DNA from 2 places in the Nonomuraea sp. NPDC003214 genome. Region 2 is predicted to be linked to the other one. Evidence: riboswitches for the same ligand, from Rfam matches in the RefSeq annotation. Region 2 holds a riboswitch; the other holds the start of a gene.
What was found. Region 2 has a riboswitch for S-adenosylmethionine ahead of thrC (threonine synthase). Riboswitches for the same ligand answer to the same signal wherever they lie in the genome.
Positions count from the first base shown of each region.

Region 1 (4,410 bases), on a different contig from region 2:
GGTCGGTCAAGGAACGGTATGGGGGTGCATCGCTGGTCCAGCCAGGGGGATGAGTACTGGAAACGGGGGAGAAAAGACCATGAAAAGGGTTGTGTTCGACATCGCCGCCCTGATCGCACGGGTGGTGATCGGCGTCATCTTCCTGGCGCACGGGCTGCAGAAATGGCAGGCCGGGCTGGGCGCCACGAGCGGCATGTTCGCCGAGTCGGGCGTGCCGATGCCGCAGCTCGCCGCCGCGTTCGTCACGGTGGCCGAGACGGTCGGCGGCATCCTGCTGATCCTCGGCCTGCTGGTGCGGCCGGCCGCGCTGGTGCTGCTCATCGGCATGATCGGCGCGGCTGTGTTCGTGCACGCGCCGAACGGCATCTTCGTCCAGCAGGGCGGCTGGGAGCTCGTCGGAGCGCTCGGCGCGGCGTCGCTGCTGTTCCTGGCGCTGGGCGGGGGACGCTTCGGCCTCGACGGGATTCTCGGCGCCGTGTACAGGCGCCGGGCCGAGCGGCGGGCGGCCGAGCGGGACGCCGCGGCGGGCGCCACGACGACCGTGGACCGGCCGGCGCCCGACACGAAGGCCGCCTACCCGGACGAACGGCACTCGGTGCCCCGGCAGCCCGCCGAGCACGAGCGCACGCAGGCGGCTGACTACGACCGCACGCAGGCGAGCGAGTACGACCGCACGCAGGCGGCCGGCTACGACCGCACGCAGGCCGCCGAGCCCGCCGAGCGTCCGCACCCGGCCGAGCACCGGCCGGGCGGGCTGAGCGAGGAGGACATGCGCGACGTGGACGCGGTGGTGAACGACCAGCCGACGCGCCCGAAGCCGCCGAACCGCTGAGACCTAGCGGCTGACCAGGTCACGCAGCGCGCCGACCAGCCGGTCGACGTGCTCCTGGGTGGTGCCGATGCCGATGGAGGCGCGCACCGCCGAGGCCGTGTCGTCCTCGCAGCCGCCGTCGGCGGTGCCGAGCAGGTGCCGGACGAACGGGTGGGCGCAGAACTTCCCGTCCCGCACGCCGATGCCGTACTCGCTCGACAGCGCCTCGGCGACCTCGCGCGCGCTGTAGCCGTCGACGGTGAACGACACGATGCCCACGCGCGGGTGCTCCGGCCCCCACAGCGACAGCTCCCGTACGCCCTCGATGCCGGCGAGGCCGGCGCGCAGCCGGGCGATCAGCCGCTCCTCCTCGCGCAGCAGCGGCGTCCAGCCGGTGGCGGTGAGGGCGTCGCAGGCGGCGGCCAGCGCGATCGCGCCGAGCACGTTCGGGGTCCCGGCCTCGTGCCGGGGCTCGGCGTCGTCGTGCCACTCGGTGCTCTCCCCGACCGAGCGCACCGCGCCGCCGCCCTTCAGGTACGGCGTGCCCGCCGACAGCCAGTCGCGCCGGCCGACCAGCACGCCGGCGCCGAACGGCGCGTACAGCTTGTGGCCGGAGAAGGCCACGTAGTCGAGGTCGAGCGCGGTCAGGTTGACCGGCCGGTGGGGCACGAGCTGGGCGGCGTCGACGAGGATGCGGGCGCCGTGCCGGTGCGCGATGTGGGCCAGCGCGGCGATGGGCCACAGCTCGCCGGTGACGTTGGAGGCGGCGGTGACGACGAGCAGCTTGGGCCCGTCGATCGCGGCCAGCGCGTCGTCGGCGGCGCGCACGGCCTCGCCGGGGAAGGCGGGCGGGGCCAGCCGCACGGCGTCAGGCCAGGGCAGCAGCGAGGCGTGGTGCTCGGTGTCGAAGACGACCACGGTGGTGCCCTCGGGCAGGCAGCCGGCCAGCAGGTTCGTGGCGTCGGTGGTGTTGCGGGTGAAGATGACGGCGTCGTCGGTGCGGGCGCCGACGAAGGCCCGTACGGTGTGGCGGGCCTGCTCGTAGCGGGCGGTGGTGAGCTGGGAGGCGTAGCCCGCGCCGCGGTGGACGCTGGAGTAGGCCGGGAGCGCGGCGGCGACGGCGGCGCTGACCGGCTCCAGACAGGGGGCGCTGGCCGCGTAGTCGAGGTTGGCGTAGCCGACGAGCTTGCCGCCCTTGACCGGCACTTCCAGGTCGGCGCCGACGACGGCGGGGATGGCGCGGGCCTGCTGGACGGGGGCCGGCTTCTCGGCGGCGGTGGTGCGGGCGGCGTTGAAGATCGTCAGGGTGGACACGGCGAACCTCCTCGGGGTCATCGGACCCCTGGAGCAGCCAGTGAGCCCGCGCTTGCCCGCCACACCTCGTGACGGACCAGGTCTTCACCCGGGGCACCCCGCCGCGGACGCGAGGGTTGCCGGCCAGCGAGCCGGGGCTTGGCGCTGGCACTCATGACCTACGTCGGCACTATAACCGACACCCACCCGTAAAACGCAACCGCGAACTTATCGGCCCGTTGACTCGTTGCTTCCTCGACATCCCCCGATAGCAGGAGGTAATCGATGTTGGACTGGGTGGCAGATCCCCAGATCTGGATAGGGTTCTTCACCCTTGTGGCCCTGGAGATCGTGCTGGGCATCGACAACATCATCTTCATTTCCATCCTGGCAGGAAAGCTGCCGCCGGAGCAGCGGGACAGGGCGCGGGTGCTCGGCCTGGCGGCGGCCCTGATCAGCCGGCTGCTCCTGCTGCTGGCCCTGTCGTGGGTGGTGCGGCTCACGGAGCCGCTGTTCGAGGTGCTGGGGCAGGAGATATCGGGACGGGACCTGATCCTGCTGCTGGGCGGGCTGTTCCTGCTCGCCAAGAGCGTCACCGAGATCGGCCACACGATGGACGTGGGCGAGAAGGACGGCAAGAAGGCCGTCGCGGCGTCGTTCGCCTCGGTGATCGCGCAGATCATGGTGCTGGACGTGGTGTTCTCGCTCGACTCGGTGATCACCGCGGTCGGCATGGTGGACGAGCTCGGCGTGATGATCGCGGCGGTGGTCGTGGCGGTGCTGGTGATGCTGTTCGCCTCCGGGCCGATCAGCCGGTTCGTCGACACGCATCCGAGCATCAAGATGCTGGCGCTGGCGTTCCTGGTGCTGATCGGTGTGGTGCTCATCGCCGAGGGGCTGGACCAGCACATCCCGAAGGGCTACATCTACTTCGCGATGGCGTTCTCGGTCATCGTGGAGCTGCTCAACATCCGGGTGAGGAGCAGGCGGGCGAAAGCTTCTAGTATTGAATAGTGCGCTTTGACCCGTGGAATCCGGATTTCGTCGCTCACCCGTACGGCGTCTACGCCGAGCTGAGGCGCGAGGCGCCGGTGAGCTTCTTCGAGCCGACCGGCCAGTGGCTGGTCGCCCGGCACGCCGACGTGAACGCCCTGCTCAGGGATCGCCGCCTGGGCAGGTCGTACCTGCACGTGGCGACGCACGAGGAGTTCGGCAAGGAGCCCGAGCCGGAGTTCCAGGAGCCGTTCTGGCGGGTGATCCGCGCCGGCATGCTCGACGTGGAGCCGCCGGTGCACACCCGGCTGCGCCGCCTCGTCTCCAAGGCGTTCACGCCCCGCATGGTCGAGTCGCTGCGCCCCCGGGTGCGGGCGATCGCCGAGGGCCTGGTCGACGCGTACGTGGAGCGGGGCGGCGGTGACCTGATCGCCGAGGTGGCCGAGCCGCTGCCGGTGACGGTGATCGCCGAGATGCTCGGCATCCCCGACGCCGACCGCCACCTGCTGCGCCCCTGGTCGGCCGACATCTGCGGGATGTACGAGCTGAACCCGTCGGAGCAGGCGCAGCACACCGCCGTCAGGGCGGCGTCGGAGTTCGCGGCGTATCTGAAGGAGCTGGCCCGCGAGCGCAAGGAGCGGCCCGGCGACGACCTGATCAGCGCGCTCGCGGCGATCGACGAGCTGACCGAGGACGAGCTGGTCGGCACCTGCGTGCTGCTGCTCAACGCCGGTCACGAGGCCACGGTGAACGTGACGGGCAACGGCTGGTGGTCGCTGTTCCGCAACCCGGGCGAGCTGGCGCGGCTGCGCGCCGACCGCTCGCTGCTGCCGACGGCCGTCGAGGAGCTGATGCGCTGGGACACGCCGCTGCAGATGTTCGAGCGCTGGGTGCTGGAGGACATCGAGGTCGGCGGCGTCGCCATCCCGCGCGGCGTGGAGGTGGCGCTGCTGTTCGGCTCGGCCAACCGCGACCCCGAGGTGTTCGACGACCCGGAGCGGCTGGACGTGGGCCGGGTGGACAACCCGCACATCTCCTTCGGCGCGGGCATCCACTTCTGCCTGGGCGCGCCGCTGGCCAGGATCGAGCTCATCGAGTCGTTCGGCGCCCTGCTGGAGCGGGCGCCGAAGCTGGAGCTGGTCCGCGAGCCGGTGTGGAAGCCCGGGTACGTGATCCGCGGCCTGGAGTCGCTGGACCTCAGCGTCGCCTGACCGGCTCGGGCCATTCCACCGGTTCTGGTCGTTTTCACCGGCTCTGGCTGAGCCAGCCGAACCCGCCGAGGCCCCCCGGATCGATCAGCTCCGCCTCCTCGG
Region 1 covers NZ_JBSFSX010000009.1:71,964-76,373, forward strand. The annotation lists gene ACWDXC_RS28260 (DoxX family protein) at 80-832, shown strand; gene ACWDXC_RS28265 (aminotransferase class V-fold PLP-dependent enzyme) at 836-2,125, opposite strand; SAM riboswitch class IV at 2,169-2,284, opposite strand; gene ACWDXC_RS28270 (TerC family protein) at 2,402-3,118, shown strand; gene ACWDXC_RS28275 (cytochrome P450) at 3,118-4,308, shown strand; gene ACWDXC_RS28280 (SAM-dependent methyltransferase) at 4,343-4,410, opposite strand, start outside.
Region 1: another riboswitch for S-adenosylmethionine. It lies ahead of ACWDXC_RS28265 (aminotransferase class V-fold PLP-dependent enzyme); the one in region 2 lies ahead of thrC (threonine synthase).

Region 2 (4,410 bases):
TGGGCCCGCAGCTCCTTCGGCGGACCCCATCGTCTCGATCCCAGGGTTGGCACTCTGCGACAGAGAGTGCCAACGAATTGTTTAGCACTCTACCCGGTCGAGTGCAAGCCGACAGCACCCCACCCCAGGTCACGTCGGTACGGCGGGCCCGTGAGCCCGCCGTACGTGAGGGGACGAGAGGTGGCGGTTCGCACGTACTGCGCTGACGTGCGAGCCGCCGGTGCTCACCACGTCAGACCGAGCGGACGGACTCCGCCTGCGGTCCCTTCTGGCCCTGCGTGATCTCGAACTCGACCCGTTGGCCCTGCTCGAGAGACCGATACCCGTCCATCAAGATTGCCGAGTAATGGACGAATACATCCTTACCACCGTCTACCGCGATGAAGCCGTAGCCCTTGTCCGCGTTGAACCACTTGACGGTGCCCTGCGCCACTTCCGACTCCTCTTACTGGGCTCATAGATCCCGCCCATTCCTCCGCGAGACCTACAATCGCCTGACTAATGGATATCAGCCGTACGATCGCACTCGACCATACCTGTGGGAAGGCGTTTGGCAACAGAGTCAATCGGCAAATCGGGTATTTCACCTCACGCTAACTGGTTCAACCTTGTATTTCACAAAAGAGAAGGCGCCCGCATGGGGCGCCTTCTAGAGGGTCGTTCTGGAGATCGGGGGGTTCTCAGCCGCCCGCGACCGCCGGGATGATGGAGATCTGAGTGCCCTCAGGGGCGGGAGTGTCGAGCCCCTCGGCGAAACGGACATCCTCTTCGCCAACGTAAACGTTGACAAAACGACGAATCTTGCCCGATTCATCAAGAATGCGCGCGCCGATGCCCGGGTAGTCGGAGTCGAGCTTGGCAAGCACGTCACGCAGCGTTGCGCCCTCTCCACTCACCTCCGCGTTACCGCCGGTGTAGGTGCGCAGGATGGTGGGAATCCGCACAGAAACGCTCATGGTAAATCTCGCCTTTCCTGGTTGTCAGACAGTCGCGCGGAACGCGTCGAGAGAGGGCCGGATCACGGCCGTGGGGGTGACGTCGGTGACCGCGTCGAGCGTCTTGAGCCCGTCACCGGTGTTGAGCACCACGGTTTCGGCCTCGGGGTCGAGCTGGCCCGTCTCGACGAGCTTCTTCAGCACGCCGACGGTCACACCGCCGGCCGTCTCGGCGAAGATGCCCTCGGTCGAGGCCAGCAGCTTGATCGCGGCGACGATCTCGGCGTCCGTGACGTCCTCCACCGCCCCGCCGGTGCGGCGCGCGATGTCGAGCACGTAGGGGCCGTCGGCGGGGTTGCCGATGGCCAGCGACTTGGCGATGGTGTCGGGCTTGACCGGCTGGACGACGTCGTGGCCGGCCTTGTAGGCGGCCGAGACCGGCGAGCAGCCGAGCGCCTGCGCCCCGAACACCTTGTACGGGCTGTCCTCGACCAGGCCGAGCTGGATGAGCTCCTTGAAACCCTTGTCGATCTTGGTGAGCTGGGAGCCGGAGGCGATCGGGATGACGATCTGCTCGGGCAGCTTCCAGCCGAGCTGCTCGGCGATCTCGTACGCGAGCGTCTTGGAGCCCTCGGCGTAGTAGGGCCGCAGGTTGACGTTGACGAATCCCCACTTGTCGCCCAGCGGGTCGCCGATGAGCTCCGAGCAGAACCGGTTGACCTCGTCGTAGGTGCCGTCGATGCCGATCAGCTTGCCGCCGAACACCCGGGCCATGGCGATCTTCGCCTGCTCCAGGTCGGCGGGGATGAACACGCAGGCCTCCAGGCCGGCCCTGGCGGCGGCGGCCGTCACCGCGCCGGCCAGGTTGCCGGTGGAGGAGCACGACAGCGTGTGGAAGCCGAAGTTGCGGGCCGCCTCGACGGCGATGGCCACCACCCGGTCCTTGAAGGAGTGGGTGGGGTTGCCCGAGTCGTCCTTGACGTACAGGGACTTGATGCCCAGCGCCCGGCCCAGGTTGCCCGCCTTGACGAGCTTGGTCCAGCCGGGGTTCATGTTGGGCTTGGACGCGACGTCGACCGGCACCGGCAGCAGCGAGCGGTAGCGCCAGATGTTGGCCGGGCCCGACTCGATGTCGGCGCGGGTCACGTTCCCGAAGGAGTAGGCCGCCTCGAGCGGCCCGAAACACTCCAGACAGGCGAAGCTGGGGCCCAGCGGGTAGCGGGTGCCGCACTCGCGGCAGGAGAGAGCGACGGCGGGACCGAAGTCGAGCGACATGAAGCGAGGCCTTCCCTCATCTTCGTCCGCGGCCACCCTGACCACGGACCGGAATTGGCACCCTGTCCCGGTCGGCCTCGCAGGTCGCGAGTCACAAGCCGGGAGGGTTGCCGGGGCTTCGCAGGGCCGGTCCCTCCACCCCTCTGGATGAGCAATATTCAGTTGGAGTTGCTGACTCGGACTCTACCCAATCCGAGCCGCGAACTGACCAGTCGTCTCACTTCGCGAGACAACCGGTCTCACCGATAGTCTTCGCCGAGCGCCGCCTGCACGTATTTGCGGGCCTGGTGGATGCGCGACTTGGCCGTGCCGAGCGGGATGTTGAGCTGCTCGGCCACCTCGCTGTAGTCGAGCTGGACGATGTCGCGCAGCACCAGGGCCTGCGCCAGGTCGGGCTTGTCGGCCTCCAGCGCCTCCATCGCGTCGAGCAGGTCGAGCCGCGACCCGGCGATCACGCTGACCCGCCGCACGTCGGGCTTCTGCATAGGCAGCTCGTCGGAGCTCTGCTCCGCCGCCCTGCGCTTCAGCGACCGGTACGTGGTCCGCGCGCAGTTGGCGGTCACGATGTGCAGCCACGTGCTGAACCTGGCGCGCCCCTCGAACCGCCCGATGTTGCGGGCGACGGCCAGCAGGGTGTCCTGAGCCGCCTCCTCCGCGTCCTGGTGGTAGGGCAGGATGCGGGCGCAGTGCCGCAGCACGTCCGGCTCGATCCGGCGCAGGAGCTCGCCGAGTGCGCGATGATCTCCTACGGCGGCCGAGCGGGCGAGTTCTTCGGTTGCCTCATCTAGCGCCATAGCTGGGATCCTAAGGTCGGGAGACACCTCCGTGACATCTCCTCGTCGTAACTCCTGGGAGCGTCGATGAACAGCGTCCTGCTCGCCTCCAACAGAGGCCCGGTCTCGTTCACCGTCTCCGACGACGGCGAGCTGACAATGAGACGCGGCGGCGGCGGTCTGGTGTCGGGGTTGTCCGGAGTCGCCCGGGACGCGGGCGTGCTGTGGGTATGCGCGGCGCTGTCCGACGGCGACCGCAGCGCGGTGCGGCAGGCCCCCGGCGGCCGGCTCGACCAGGCGGGCTACGACACCGGGGCGCTGCGGATGCTCGACATCGCGCCGGCCACCTTCCACCGCGCCTACAACTCGATCGCCAACTCGACGCTCTGGTTCGTCAACCACCTGCTCTACGACATCCCCAACGCGCCGGTGTTCGGCACCAGGTTCCAGCGCGACTGGGAGTCCTACCGCGACTACAACGGCGCGTTCGCGCTGGCGCTGGCCGAGGAGGCGGGCCACGGGGCGCGGGTGATGGTGCAGGACTACCACCTGACGCTGACCCCGGCGATGCTCCGGGCCGAGCGGCCCGACCTGCGCATCGCGCACTTCAGCCACACGCCGTGGGCGCCGCCCGAATACTTCGCGCTGCTGCCCGACGAGGTGGCCCGCGAAGTCCTGGAGGGCATCCTGGGCGCCGATCACGCCGGGTTCCTCACCGGGCGGTGGGCGGAGGCGTTCATGGACTGCTGCGCGGTCCTGCTCGGCGCCGAGGTCGACGGCGCGGCCCGTACGGTCACGCACGAGGGGCGCGTCACCCGGATCGGCGTCCACGGGCTGGGCGTCGACGGCAAGGCGCTGTGGGCGCGGGCCGGGGAGCCCGACGTCGAGTCGCACATGGCCGCGCTGCGCGAGCAGGTCGGCGACCGCAGGCTGATCGTCCGCATCGACCGCACGGAGCTGTCGAAGAACATCGTGCGCGGTCTGCTCGCCTACCGCGAGTTCCTGGACGCGCATCCGGAGTGGCACGGCCGGGTGGTGCACCTGGCGTTCGCCTACCCGAGCCGCCACGACCTGCCCGAATACCGCGAGTACACCGCCTCGGTGCAGCGCTGCGCGCAGGAGATCGAGGACGCCTACGCCACCGAGGACTGGGACCCGCTGATCCTCAACGTCAACGACGACTACCCGCGCTCGCTGGCCGCCTACAGGATGGCCGACGTGCTGCTGGTCAATCCGATCCGCGACGGCATGAACCTGGTGGCCAAGGAGGGCCCGGTGCTGTCGCCGCGCTGCGCGCTGGTGCTGTCGCGGGAGGCGGGCGCGGCGGCCGAGCTGGGCGCCGACGCGCTGCTGGTCAACCCCTACGACGTCAGCGGCACGGCCGGCGCGCTGCACCGGGCGCTGGTGATGCCCGAGGAGGAGCGGAC
Region 2 covers NZ_JBSFSX010000014.1:28,070-32,479, reverse strand. The annotation lists gene ACWDXC_RS35745 (cold-shock protein) at 233-433, opposite strand; gene ACWDXC_RS35740 (MoaD/ThiS family protein) at 681-956, opposite strand; gene thrC (threonine synthase) at 981-2,210, opposite strand; SAM riboswitch class I at 2,224-2,364, opposite strand; gene ACWDXC_RS35730 (RNA polymerase sigma factor) at 2,450-3,004, opposite strand; gene ACWDXC_RS35725 (alpha,alpha-trehalose-phosphate synthase (UDP-forming)) at 3,071-4,410, shown strand, end outside.